2 linked regions of the Prochlorococcus marinus str. MIT 1013 genome follow. The protein of the gene in region 2 interacts with the protein of the main gene of each other region in a pairwise test. Links are inferred from orthologs where the notes say so. Each region holds a gene or a part of one and is shown on either strand. Other genes may lie near its edges.

The links.
Region 1: the proteins of ftsZ (region 2) and O5633_RS10680 interact in binary tests that used the Bacillus subtilis proteins (3 or more experiments, as listed by UniProt). The link is inferred for Prochlorococcus marinus str. MIT 1013 from one-to-one orthologs.

Annotation. Positions count from the first base shown.
Region 1 is NZ_CP114778.1:1,878,687-1,885,923, forward strand. Bases 2,573-5,481 are described here. They hold O5633_RS10680 (cell division protein SepF), read left to right. Parts: upstream 2,573-3,695; coding sequence 3,696-4,268; downstream 4,269-5,481. Other genes in these bases: O5633_RS10665 (energy-coupling factor transporter transmembrane component T family protein), read left to right, coding at 2,573-2,602; O5633_RS10670 (PipX family protein), read left to right, coding at 2,619-2,885; O5633_RS10675 (YggS family pyridoxal phosphate-dependent enzyme), read left to right, coding at 2,892-3,539; proC (pyrroline-5-carboxylate reductase), read left to right, coding at 4,282-5,124; O5633_RS10690 (glycosyltransferase family 4 protein), read right to left, coding at 5,015-5,481. In the rest of the region: ribosome biogenesis GTPase Der, read left to right, coding at 308-1,678; more of O5633_RS10665, read left to right, coding at 1,688-2,572; more of O5633_RS10690, read right to left, coding at 5,482-6,289; DNA repair protein RecO, read right to left, coding at 6,413-7,213; deoC (deoxyribose-phosphate aldolase), read right to left, coding at 7,210-7,237. UniProt on the Bacillus subtilis protein: Cell division protein that is part of the divisome complex and is recruited early to the Z-ring. Probably stimulates Z-ring formation, perhaps through the cross-linking of FtsZ protofilaments. Its function overlaps with FtsA.
Region 2 is NZ_CP114778.1:942,330-949,610, forward strand. The notes cover bases 2,670-5,622. They hold ftsZ (cell division protein FtsZ), read left to right. Parts: upstream 2,670-3,570; coding sequence 3,571-4,674; downstream 4,675-5,622. Other genes in these bases: O5633_RS05760 (cell division protein FtsQ/DivIB), read left to right, coding at 2,670-3,407; panB (3-methyl-2-oxobutanoate hydroxymethyltransferase), read left to right, coding at 4,839-5,622; hemW (radical SAM family heme chaperone HemW), read right to left, coding at 5,599-5,622. In the rest of the region: tRNA (N6-isopentenyl adenosine(37)-C2)-methylthiotransferase MiaB, read left to right, coding at 1-1,031; O5633_RS05750 (D-alanine--D-alanine ligase family protein), read left to right, coding at 1,084-2,145; O5633_RS05755 (hypothetical protein), read left to right, coding at 2,182-2,592; more of O5633_RS05760, read left to right, coding at 2,580-2,669; more of panB, read left to right, coding at 5,623-5,657; more of hemW, read right to left, coding at 5,623-6,828; O5633_RS05785 (PIN/TRAM domain-containing protein), read left to right, coding at 6,937-7,281. UniProt on the Bacillus subtilis protein: Essential cell division protein that forms a contractile ring structure (Z ring) at the future cell division site. The regulation of the ring assembly controls the timing and the location of cell division.

The sequences.
Region 1 (7,237 bases), 940 kb from region 2 along the record:
TATTTAACTCATTACAAAAAAACAAAGTTTTATTTGTTTCGCTGGTTTCTGAAAATAAGCAAAAAATACTTATTGATGCTTTTAAGGAAATTGGTATTTGAAGAAAAGCTATCAAAAGAAGAAGTATTGCTATTAAAGATGGTTTGTTAGTTAATGAATCCCTTTGCCTTTGGGTGAATCTTTTTAGGGAAGTTTGATTTCTAAATTTCATTTTGGAATCGAACTCTTTGCTCTTACTTGTAGTATGAAGAATTAATCTTGATTCTGACCTATAAAGGGTAAATAATCTTATGAAAGGTAGAGAAATTTGGCGCTACCAATAGTCGCAATAATTGGACGCCCAAATGTTGGGAAATCTACATTGGTCAATCGCTTATGTCAGAGCAGAGAGGCCATTGTTCATGATGAGCCAGGGGTAACTCGAGATCGAACTTATCAAGATGGATTTTGGAGGGATAGAGATTTTAAAGTTGTAGATACTGGAGGTCTGGTTTTTGATGATGATAGTGAGTTCCTTCCTGAAATTAGAGAGCAAGCTAATCTTGCGCTTGAAGAAGCCGTAGTTGCATTAGTAATTGTTGATGGCCAGGAGGGCGTTACTACTGCTGATGAATCGATTGCGGAATTTTTAAGGTCTCATTCCTGTCAAACACTTGTGGTGGTTAATAAATGTGAATCTCCCGAACAAGGCTTGGCAATGGCAGCTGAATTTTGGAAGCTTGGTCTTGGTGAGCCCTATCCAATTTCTGCCATACATGGTGTAGGAACAGGTGATCTGCTTGATCATGTAATCACTTTGTTTCCCTCTAAAGATTTAGATGAAGTCAATGATTCTCCTATTCAATTAGCTATTATTGGGAGACCTAATGTAGGGAAGTCAAGTCTTCTTAATTCTATTTGTGGAGAGACAAGAGCAATTGTTAGTTCGATTAGGGGTACGACTCGAGATACTATTGATACTCGAATTACTCATCAGGATAAGCAATGGAAATTAGTTGATACAGCGGGAATACGTAGACGTAGAAGTGTTAATTATGGCCCAGAATTTTTTGGTATTAATCGCAGTTTTAAGGCAATAGAAAGGAGTGATGTTTGTGTTTTGGTTATAGATGCTTTGGATGGCGTCACAGAACAAGATCAGAGGCTTGCAGGTAGAATTGAGCAGGAAGGAAGAGCTTGTTTGATCGTCATTAATAAATGGGATGCTGTCGAGAAAGATAGTCATACAATGTCTGCAATGGAAAAAGACATTCGTGCAAAACTATATTTTCTCGACTGGGCCGAGATGATTTTTACGTCTGCACTTACGGGACAAAGAGTAGAAGGCATTTTTGCATTAGCAACTTTGGCTGTTGATCAGAATAGAAGGAGGATCAGTACGTCAGTTGTTAATGAGGTGCTGACAGAGGCATTAAAATGGAGAAGTCCTCCTACTACGAGAGGTGGAAAACAAGGACGTCTTTATTACGGTACTCAAGTGGCTATTAATCCTCCAAGTTTTACTCTGTTTGTGAATGATCCTAAATTGTTTGGCGAAACTTATCGAAGATATATTGAGAGACAAATTAGAGAGGGACTAGGCTTTGAAGGAACTCCCATAAAATTGTTTTGGAGAGGGAAGCAGCAGCGCGATGTTGAAAAAGATTTGGCTCGCCAACAGCAAGGATCCAGAAAATAGTAGTTTTTTATGGACTGGCTAAAAAAGATTCCGATAGGTCAATATGTCTCTGGCAAATCAAGCTGGCTTCGCCGAATTGATCCTCGGATCAAACTCTCCTGGATCCTTTTGTTTTTAATAACCCCAATTTTAGCAAACTCCATCTGGAGGATTTCAACAGCTTGTGTTCTTTTATTAATTACATTTCTTAGTTTGTTGCCACCACGTATTTGGTGGCGATCTTTGGTGTTTTTATTAGCTTTTTCCTTGATTATTGGATTCTTGTCGATTGTTTTACCTGCGAGTGAAATATCAAGTGAATTGTCTATAAGGGCACCCGATGAAATACCAGGAACAACTGTTTTAGCACAATCATGGGAGATTTTCAGGTTTGGACCATTTAACATCGGAGGTATTTCATTAGGACCATTAATCGTTGATCGTCGCTCCGCAGAATTAGGTATTAAAACTTCGACCCTTATTTTTACTGTTATTCATAGTGTGAATTTGATGTTAATTACAACCCCTCCAGAAGATCTTGTTTGGGCACTAAGGTGGTTTTTTGCGCCTCTAACTGTGTTGGGATTTCCTTTGGAAAAATTCTCATTTCAACTTCTTTTGGCTTTACGGTTTTTACCTTTAGTTCAAGAGGAACTTCAAAACCTCTTTCGTTCAATTGGTGTGAGGGCAATTGATTTTAGTAAATTAGGATTTAAAAGTACATTAGGGTTGTTTATTTCCTTAGGAGAAAGACTTTTGTCAAATATTTTGCTGAGGGCAGAGCAGGGGGCTGATTCTTTAATGACAAGAGAGGGGCTTTGGCTATCATCTCAACAATTGCGGCCTTGCATTGTTATTAATTCTAGATATTTGTTGATTAACTTGACTTCAATTTTTTTGCTTTTGATAGCTATTGTCTTACGTTGTCTGTATGGTACGTCTTAACTAAAAAAATCAAGGTTTGAACGCTGAACGCTATCTAAATCATCCAACTTTTGGAATGCTATATCTAGTGTCACCAGCGAGTAATGGAAGGGATGTGTATGCAACTTTATATGCACAAAAAATATTTTTCTTAGTTACTTTGCAACCTCGTGGAGCAGCCTTTGAAGTTATTCCATATATGGATGCTAGGCATTATTCCGAAATGCATTTGGCTAAATGCAAGAGAGATAAATCGTCTGATATTGCCGTTTGGCAGGAATTATTTAATCAAACTTTTATGTGACTTTATTTGATTTTGACCTCCTCTAATGAATTTAAGTTTATAAAAGATTCTTTACCCAAGGGGGTTAATTTACTTGCAGTAAGCAAGGGACATAATCAAGAATCTATACGTCAAATATATAGTTATGGTCAGTTGGATTTTGGAGAAAGTCGTTTACAAGAGGCTCTTCCAAAAAAAAACGATCTGAATGATCTAAATCAACTCCGATGGCATTTCGTGGGTACATTGCAGAAAAATAAAGTTAGAGGAGTTATTAAAGAATTTGACTTTATTCATTCGGTTGATTCTTTGCCTTTGCTTGAACGAATCTCTAGGATTTCACAAGAAGAAAATAAAATTCCGAATATATTTTTACAAGTAAAATTTAGGGATGATCCAAAAAAGGGTGGATTTTTAAAACAAGATCTTTTGCAAAGTTGGCCCAAAATTATGACTTTGGAAAATATTCATTTAATTGGCGTAATGACAATCCCACCCATAGCTCTTACTTCGTTTCAGAGAAAAGATTTATTTTGTGAATGTAGAAATTTTGCAAATCATCTGGGATTAAAGGATTGTTCGATGGGAATGAGCAACGATTGGCAAGAGGCTATTCAAGGTGGTGCTACTTGGATTCGTTTAGGATCGGTTCTGTTTGGCAAACGTCCAATTTAATTAAATTGTCGAAGATATGAAAAAACTAATAAAAAAGCTTGCCCCTTAAGATAAGGAACGTTATTTAAGTATATGGTTCATCCTTCAATGTTGTTGTAGATGCATCATTGTTGGCTTATCCAACTTTTAAACAAATCATCCCGAGAGGATTAACAGGTGTCGCTTATTTCCCGTCTTCGTGCTGTCGTCGCTGGTGATGACTTTTTAGATAGTGATTTTGATGAGCTCGATTACGAAACAAGTGATGACTTTGAAAATTTTAAAAGAGACAAAAAAGGAAGTGGAGAAATGGCTACCATTTCTTCACATAATCCTTTTGACGGAAGGAGTGGAGTTGCTTCTTCTAATGTGATTGGGATGCCTGGCATCTCAACAAATGATTCTGAAGTTAGTTTGATGGAACCGCGTAGTTTTGATGAAATGCCCAGAGTTATCCAGGCTTTGCGTGAACGTAAAACAGTTATTTTGAATCTCACAATGATGGAGCCTGATCAGGCTCAAAGAGCTGTTGATTTCGTCGCAGGTGGAACGTTTGCTATTGATGGACATCAAGAAAGAGTTGGAGAAAGTATTTTCCTTTTTGCGCCTTCTTGTGTAACTGTAACTAATTCATTTCAAGAGGAAGCTTCTCCTTCAAATATGACTAATAAAGGGACTGATTTGATTTCTAAGGAGTCCTCTCCTGCACCAGAGCCTGCTTGGGGGGAGACAGTAGCTACAGCTCTTTGATCTATTAAATAGATTGGAAATTTCCATAGGTATAATTGGTCTTGGTAGTATGGCTAAAGCCATTATTTCACCTCTTCTTGAAAGAGGTGAATACCAGTCCGAACATGTTTTAGGGATTGTTGGTAGTAGCTCAAGTATTGCATCTACATTAAATGATCTTCCAAAGGGAGTAAGAGTAGTATCCAGTGAAGATTCTTTGTCTAGGGATCTATGGAATGCTCCTCTGAAATTATTAGCTGTAAAACCTCAACAATTTGGCAAAATCAAAGAATATGACTCATCATTTCAATCGAATGATCAGTTTCCCAAACCATTGTTGATCTCAGTTTTAGCTGGCATAACATTGAAAAGTCTTAAGAAAGCTTTTCCTGGTCACACATGTGTAAGAGCGGTTCCAAATACCCCTTCACTTGTTGGGAAGGGGCTTACTGGCTTGTCTTGGGAGGATGATATTACTTTGGATCAAAAAATATTAGTTAGAAAGATTTTTGAACCCATTAGTGAAATTTTTGAATTACAGGAGAGTATGCTTGATTCCTTTTTGGCTTTAACTTCTTCTGGGCCTGCATATATAGCTTTAGTGGTTGAAGCAATGGCTGATGGTGCTGTTGCAGCAGGATTGCCTAGAAAATTATCCAATCAATTAGCTCATAAAACCCTTTCAGGGACAGCATATTTACTAAGAGAAAAAAGTTTGCATCCTGCTGAACTTAAAGATATGGTTGCCTCTCCTGCAGGTACCACAATTAGTGCTCTTCGACACCTTGAACTTGCGGGCTTGAGATCTGCCTTAATTGAAGCAGTTGTTTTGGCAGCTCAGAAGAGTCGTCAATTGGCTGAAGAGGTTTCGAGTTAGATGAGCTAAGTACGTTTGCGTATAGAGTTTCAAGTGAGTCAATATTTTGTTGAAGTGTATATTTCTCTTCTACTCTCAAACGTGCACGTCTACCTAATTCGTGGGTAAGTACTGGTTGATCGCGCAAAACAGGTAAAAGAGTACGTAATTGAGAAGTAACCCCTTCAGTGTTAAGTATTATCCCTGCTCCATTTTTAATCACTTCTCCATCTGCTCCAGCATCTGTCGCAACGCATGCTGTTCCAGTTGCCATGGCTTCGAGCAAGGCGATAGATAGCCCTTCTACAAGACTTGGAAGTAAAAAAACTTCGGCGATTTGAAGAAGAGCGACTCTTTTATTTTGATCAGCCTCGTATCCCCACCAAACCACATTATCTTTTTTATTGAAGATTGAATGATTTTCGAGTGTTGGCCTTAAAGGCCCATCGCCTACTATTACTAGTCGACATCCTTTTGGCTGAACAAACCTCCATGCACGTAGTAAGGCTTCAACATTTTTTTCAGAAGCTATTCTACCCATATAGATAAAGATCCTATCAGAACCTAGCTTTTTCCTTATTCCAAGTTGAAGTTCATTTTGTGAATTATTAGGTTTAAGGGGGTTCCACTTTTTTATGTCAATTCCATTAGGGATTACTTCGAGTCGGCTTTCTTTTACTCCTAGTTTTGCGAGAACTTCTGCTTGCAAATCTGAAAAAACAATCACTTTGTCATACTTAGCTAATGATGGTGCATAAAGTTGGTAAGTAAGTTGCTGTGTATTGGCAGTAAGATTTCTGAGCTTTGAATCGAAAGCTGGGTGAAAAGTTGCGATCAAAGGTAAATTAAGTTGATGACAAAGCTCAGGAAGTCGAAAATCCAATGGAGAAAGAGTAAGACTTGCATGGACTAAATCAGGTTTTAGTCTTGAGAGAGATTCTCTAAGCTCTCTTTGAGCATTTAAAGAAGGGATTGTGTAAACCTGAGATTTAATTAAATAAGGAAGACTTACATCAGGATCATTGGCTAGCAAGGAAGTTTTATTATTCCCATCTCTCATTGGGTTATCAAAGTGAATAAAACTTGTTTGATATCCTCTTTCTCTAAGTTCTTCAGTCGTGCTAAGTCCGTAACAGACGTTCCCGCAAAAAGGTGTTTTTTTGCCTAGCCAGGCGATATGGGTCAAGCTCTAAAAAAACCGGTATTTCAAGCTAGCAGCTATTCTATATTTCTTTTCAAACTATTGTTAATAGTTAAATAATTTATAAACAAGATTTTTTTACTATTAATTCTTTCCAAATATATGTCCCTACTTAGTATTTAGATCATTACTGATTATTACCTCTCTCATCATTTCAAGAGATGTAACTCTTCTTTGTAAATGTGTTTCAATCCAGGTTTCAACAATTTGCAGTAGCTTTAACCAAACATTTTTAGGACCTAATATTTTTCCATTACTGTGAAATGGTACTTTTTCTAGTAATAGTCTTTGAAGTAAAGCAAGTTCAGATGGATTCAGCTCCATTCTTGCATTTTGGATCGTTCCAATTGCAAAACCTTCTTCGGGAATAAAGCTGCACTTCCAGCTCCATTCTCCAATAGGGGGTATTAGCTTCGATCCAGAATGACAACAGTTTTGGAGTGGTAAGCAATATCCTCCTAAAGCCAATAAATGCATACACGATTGAACACTTATTGCTAAAGCTTCTAATGAATCAAATTCTGTTTTATGCAAGTCATTTAATCTATCTAAATGGATTAAAACCAGTTTAAGTAAATCTTTTTGCGGATCTTCATTACCAACCATTATCATAATCAGCTCTGAAATTGCTTGTGCCGCTGAAAGTGTTTCGATGCTTTTGCCAAGATTTCCATAACTCTTAAGAATCCTTATTTGTGTAACTCGTCTAAGATTTTTTTTTCCTACGATGTGTAAATCTAAAAAATTAAAAGGAGATGTTGCTCCAAGCCTACTTTTAGGTTTTCTTGCTCCTGGTATGGCAAGGCGAGATATTCCATTCTCTTCACTAAGTATGGTTAAAAGCCTGTCATTTTCCCCAAGAGGTCCAACTTTTAAAGATAGTCCTTTCACTCTTTGATTAAGACTCATTCCTCCTTTCTCTTTTGTTCTGCG
Region 2 (7,281 bases):
AGCATGCAAATCGGCTGGAGACTCTTCTTAATCAAGTTGATAACGGACACCAGGTATTGGCAACCGATGAACAGCACATATACGAAGACATAGCAACGGCAAGAAGAGAGAGCTCTATATGCGGTTGGGTCAACATCATCTATGGATGTAATGAGCGATGCACTTATTGCGTAGTCCCCTCCGTTAGGGGCAAAGAACAATCAAGAACTCCTCAAGCTATTAAAAATGAAATAGAAGAATTAGCAAGAATTGGATATAAAGAAATAACCCTTTTAGGGCAAAATATAGATGCTTATGGCAGAGACTTTAAACCTTATGAATTTAATAAATCTGGACAATTAACACTTTCATATTTATTAGAATATGTTCATGATATTGTAGGGATTGAGCGTATTAGATTTGCCACAAGTCATCCTAGGTATTTTACGAAAGAGTTAATAGATGTATGCGCAAAGCTTCCTAAGATTTGTGAACATTTTCATATCCCATTCCAAAGTGGAAGTAATAAAATACTTAAAAATATGGGTCGAGGATATACTGTTCAAACCTATAAAGATATTGTAAATTATATAAAACAAATAATGCCGGAGTCATCTATTACTTCTGATGCAATTGTAGCTTTTCCTGGCGAGACAAGAGATGAATTCGAAGAGACATTATCACTTATAGAAGATGTTAAATTTGATCTTGTCAATACTGCAGCATATTCTCCAAGACCCAATACACCAGCAGCTTTATGGCCTAATCAATTATCTGAAACAATAAAAATTGATCGACTAAGAGAAATAAATAACTTAGTCGAAAAGACCGCAAAGGAAAGGAATTTAAGGTACAAAGACTCTTCACAGGAAATACTCATTGAGAATATAAATTCTAAAGACAATTCACAATTAATGGGAAGAACTAGAACAAATCGATTAACATTTTTTCCAAGGTTCTCAAGCAATAGACAATCGCATCAACCCGGAGAAATAGTAAATATAAAAATCAATGAAATACGTCCATTCTCTTTAACTGGAAGATTGCTATAAAGATTAATGAATTTAATAAACTACCTTATAAAATATTCAGAATTATATAGATATGTCGAATAAAAAACTCACTATTGGACTTGTTTTTGGTGGAAATTCAAGCGAACATGAAGTCTCTATCGAATCAGCTAAAACTATTTATAATGCCTTATCTCATTCTTTAAATAGTGATCGCTTTGTTGTAAATCCAATTTACATAGATAAGCATGGTTTTTGGGAAGATTCAGAATACTCAAAGTCAATTTTATTTGAAAACAAAGAATCAACTATAACAACTGAAAGCCATAAAGACCCCATGGATAGGATCACTAATCTTCCAAAAGAAAGTAACAAGATTGATGTATGGTTCCCCGCTTTACATGGTCCAAACGGGGAAGATGGAGTTATTCAAGGATTATTTAAATTAACAGGAAAACCTTTTGTTGGATCAGGAACTCTTGGTTCATCTCTAGGCATGGATAAAATAGCAATGAAATCAATTTTTAAATCATTTAATCTTCCTCAAGCTCCATATGTTTATTTACACAAAGAGAATATATTGAATAAATTATTTATGAAGTCGATTTTTAATCAAATAGAAAAGATAATAAGCTATCCATGTTTTGTAAAGCCGGGTAACCTAGGATCTTCTATTGGCATAACTAAAGCATACTCAAAGCAAGAGCTAATCAATGGAATAGAAATTGCAGCCAGATATGATGAAAGAATTATAATAGAAAAAAATATTGCAGGAAGAGAACTTGAATGTGGAGTATTAGGAAAGTCCATAATGAAATCATCAGTTATTGGCGAAGTTAAATTTCAAACTGATTGGTATACATATGAATCAAAATATGATGCAAATCTAAGTAGTACAATTATCCCAGCTGATTTGAATATAGAGATATCTAATAAGATACAAAATCTAGCTATCGAGGCATGTAAGGCTATTAATGCTTTTGGTTTGGCAAGAGTCGATTTCTTTTATCAAGAAAACACGCAACAGATTTATATCAATGAAGTAAATACCTTGCCTGGGTTTACAAAAACGAGCATGTATCCAATGCTTTGGGAAGCTTCTGGATTAAAACTAGAAAAACTTGTTGCTAGTCTCATAGAAATAGCTAGAGAATAAATCAACCATGACATTTTTAGATCTCTTTTTCAAAAAATGATTCACGGTCTCCTTTGGTTGCCATTATTAATGGCTTTTATTCTCATAGCTTCCCTTGGCTGGCTAGAAAGAAGGCGACAGAATCTTTATTTGATTTGGGCTAAAGGTTCAGAGCTGGCCAAGCTTGATGGAACAGGTGCTGCTCGATTAAAAGATGGCATTTTATGCTGGAGCAGCTTTGAAGCTGGTCGTTTCAAAGAGGAAGCAACTTTCGAAGTTAAAAAATTAGAAATGATTGAGCTAATGGCACTTAGTTCGGGAGAAGCGCCCTTAACAAAAGAATCTCAAGGGCGATGCCGACTTAGACTTGTTGGTTCAGGCAAAGAAAAAGATGTACCTTTTTCTGATGCTGAACGTGCACGCCAATGGATGGATAAACTTATGTCTAAAGCAAGATGCGACCTTTAAACTCAAAAAAAAAAGTAAGCAAATTAAATAAAAATAATCCTATTTCATCCATAAAAGTCTCAGATGTTTCTCAGAGCAAAAATCTTCTAATTGAACTTTGGCAATTACTTTTTTTTTCAACCACTTCAATTATTCTCATTCTTACATTTGTAAATCAGGCATGGAAACCAATAAGTTTTGATGAAACGAAAATAACAGGTCTTTCTGGAATAACAGAAAATGATATTAAAAAAGTTACTAGTATTTTTTACCCTAGAAACCTGTTGGAATTAAATCCAAAAGAAATCGAATCTTATTTAATAAAAAAGCTTCCAATCAAAAAAGTTTCCGTAAGCCGCAAAATTTTCCCCCCTGAAGTTCATTTAAATGTTTTAGAAAGAGAACCAATCGCTTTTGCGAGTCGAGTTATTTCCAAAAATGTCGAGAATGGAATGATTGATATTCAAGGATATTGGATACCACTGCAATTTCTAAATAAATCAAAAAAAAATAAAATAAAATTATCTATAGAAAATTGGAATTCAAATAAAAAAAAAGAAATTCTAAAAATAATTAAAAATAGATTTATTCTTCAAAGCCCTCTCCAAAAAATCAAAATAAATCCTCTCCAAGAAATCAGCATAAAAACCGAGCACTTCAATTCAGTTCTTCTAGGCTCTGATACAGATCGCTTGATCGAGCAAATGAATAATTTAAACCAGCTACAAAAATCATTACCAAATCTTTTAATCAACACAAAAGTAAAAGTCGTAGATCTTAAAGATCCCAGTAAACCAGAATTAAAAATCGAAAAAATCCTTATAGATAGCGATTAAAAGGCTTGCTATGACATGATTTTGCATGAATTCATAAGATATTGAGAGTCTTTTTTAGATGATTTAAGAAATTAATTTGTTAATCAATTTAAACCAATAAACCAACAGAATTCATGGATGATGTTCATAATGCCCAAAACAAGATCTAATCCTGAATATGGTGATGGGAATTGGAAACAAATCTAGTTTCAACATGGATGAAGGAATCCTACCCAGTCAATCTGCACGTATTGAGGTTATTGGTGTTGGGGGTGGAGGAAGTAATGCCGTCAACCGAATGATCAATAGTGATCTTGATGGAGTTACTTACCGAGTACTCAATACAGATGCTCAAGCTCTAATCCAATCATCTGCAACTCATAGAGTTCAACTAGGTCAAAGCTTAACTAGGGGGCTTGGTGCAGGCGGCAATCCAAGCATTGGACAAAAGGCTGCGGAGGAATCAAGGGCTGACCTTCAACAAGCCTTAGAAGGAGTAGATCTAGTCTTTATTGCTGCAGGAATGGGAGGTGGAACCGGTACGGGAGCAGCTCCAGTTGTTGCTCAGGTTGCCAAAGAAAGTGGTGCCTTGACAGTTGGTATAGTAACTAAACCATTTAGTTTTGAAGGCAAACGTCGCTTAAGACAGGCTGATGAAGGTATCGCAAGGCTTGCAGAAAATGTAGATACGTTAATTGTTATCCCAAACGACAGACTAAAAGACGTAATTTCTGGAGCACCTTTGCAAGAAGCTTTTAGAAGCGCTGATGATGTTCTAATGAAAGGAGTTCAAGGAATAAGCGATATAATTACATGTCCTGGATTAGTGAATGTAGATTTTGCTGATGTGCGTTCTGTCATGACAGAAGCTGGAACTGCTCTTTTAGGGATTGGCTTAGGGTCCGGCAGATCTAGAGCCTTAGAAGCCGCCCAAGCAGCAATCAATAGTCCTCTTTTAGAAGCAGCTCGAATAGATGGAGCAAAAGGATGCGTAATAAATATAACTGGAGGAAAAGATATGACTCTTGAAGACATGACATCTGCTTCTGAGGTTATATCAGATGTAGTAGATCCAGAAGCAAATATAATAGTAGGTACAGTTGTTGACGAAAAGCTCGAGGGGGAGATTCAGGTAACAGTAATTGCAACTGGATTTGACAGTAATCAGATTTATTCAAATGAAAGAAATAGGGCAAGACTTTCACCTCAATCTCTTTACGATCAATCAGAAGCCAAGGAAGCAGGTGCCTCAATACCAGAGTTTTTACGTCTAAGACAAAATCGTTGAGATTTATAGACCTACTAAATATTAAGGTGACCCGGATTCCACGCCTGCTTTGAGCATCCAGTATGGCTGCTACCTTCCGGTCCTGACCAGGTTTAGGCGTCACAGCCGCATGGGGCCGAGTCAATAATATTCTAGCAATAGCTAACCACGTTATTAAGAATTAAATGCTAACCACAGATTTGGTTCGTTTTAAAAAGTTGGGCAAACAGATAACTGTATTAACTGCTTGGGATGCTATCTCATCCTCAATAGTAGAAGCATCTGGTGCTGATGTTGTTCTGGTGGGGGATTCACTTGGAATGGTCGTATTAGGACATGCAACGACTCTTCCCGTAACACTTGATCAAATGCTTCACCACACACAGGCTGTTTGTAGAGGTTTTTCTAACCCTGTCGCTAATCAACCTTTAGTAGTTTGTGATCTCCCTTTCTTAAGTTATCAGTGTGGAGAAGACAAGGCGGTTGAAGCTGCTGGAACTTTACTGAAAAATTCCTGTGCTTCAGCAGTGAAGCTTGAAGGAGCTGAACCTGAGACTTTATTGGTCATTAAAAGACTTATAAGGATGGGAATCCCAGTAATGGGCCACCTTGGCTTAACTCCGCAATCAGTTCATCAGCTTGGATATAAATCGCAAGCAAGAGATAAAGATAGTCAAGATAAAATTTTCAAAGATTCCGAAAAGCTTCAAGAATCAGGATGTTTTGCAATAGTCGTTGAACATATTCCAGAGGAAATTGCCAGAAAATTAAAAAGAAATTTGATAGTTCCTGTAATTGGCATTGGCGCAGGAAATGATTGCGATGGTCAGGTAAGAGTTACAGCTGATATCCTTGGCCTTTCAGTTGAACAGCCACCTTTTGCAAAGCCTTTATTTTCAGGACGAGAACTTTGCATTGAAGCTCTAAAAAAATGGATTAAATCCACTAATCCAAACCAAGAGAATCCCACCACAAAAACATCTGAATCAATACCTGATTGCTGATTTGCATTCCATTAGGATCACTTAAAAAATACCTACCATTCTTTTTTAATAGAGATCCTTCGTTTAAAGAATTTAGCCAAAATTTCTCCAGTAATTCTAAATTTTTATCGCATTCTTTTTGCGTCCATCCAGCATTTTTAGCAAGTTCCTCCAAATGAACACCTTCACGTCTTCTGAGACCAATCATCAGTAGTTCATCCAATGGCATTGGTTTTGACTTTTCATAAGACAAGCTTTTCTCTAATAATTGACTCTCTTGCTGATCAATCCATTTTCTATAACCAGCAATTGTTCTGGGTCTAGAAAACCTCTCCCCCCAAGGAGCACTTGTCGCCCCCATCCCAAAACCCCACCAACCAGAACCACTCCAATACATACGATTGTGTCTAGATGCATGACCAGGCAATGAATAACTTGAAATTTCATATCTAGAAAAACCCTTACTTTTAAGAAATCTATTGGTTTCAAAATCTATTTTTTGAGCTTCAGATTCAATGGGGATATTCAAATGCCCTTTTTTGTGAATTCTTCCAAAAACAGTATCTGGTTCGATGGTTAAATCATAGATTGAAAAATGTGGGGCTTCCGTATGAACTGCTTGTTCCAAATTTTTAATCCACTTAGAAAAATTTAATCCTGGGAGATTTTGAATCAAATCAAGACTCCAGCTTCTTAGCATTCCTTTTTTAAATAATTTATTTACCCAATTACAAGCCTCTATTAATTGAGAACAATTATGTTTTCTACCAATAGAAGCCAAAGTAATATCATCAAATGCCTGACCTCCTAAGCTAAATCTATTGATTCCAATTTCTATGTATCCATTCAGATCATTTTCAAAAAATGTTGCAGGATCAACCTCCATAGTTATCTCCGCACCATCTTGAAATCCAAATTTTCTTTGAAGATTTTTCAACAAATCACCCACCTCATTTTTTTTCAACAAAGAAGGTGTTCCACCACCAAAATAGATTGTTGACAATGCAGGACCTCTAGGTGCAATTGAAATCTCTCTATGAAGTAAATCCAAATATGCGTTAATAGAAGTTATCCCTGGACTACCTGGAACTTGAGCGCTATCACCTAAAGGGATAATGGAAAAATCACAGTAAAAACATCTTTTATGGCAAAAGGGTATATGCAAATATGCACTTCTTGGTGGGGCTACCATTTGAGCTCTAGATATACAAATCCAAATAAATGGTCACTTTTACAATCCAAATCTTTGAAAATAAATAAAGCTTTAGTAAAAAACGAGAAGCAAGCATAACCTGAATATATGGCAGACCTAGTTATTCTGGTTTTATTTCTTATATCAGGTGCAATCACCGGATGGATTGGAGTGAATTGGTTACCAGAAGAGACTTTAAACCATATTACTAATCTCAAAAATTTAAAAATTGCCCTATCAGGATTAACCGCTCTCGTCGGGCTTTTAATAGCATTCCTTTTTCAGCAATTTAGAAATAAATTAACTAAAAGGATAAGAACGATGCCAACAGATCTACTAGTTAGTAGATCTGTTGGCATCGTTCTTGGACTTGTCATAGCAACCCTTTTATTAGTTCCTGTACTTCTTCTACCCTTACCAGCTGAATTATTTTTTGTAAAGCCTATTTTTGCT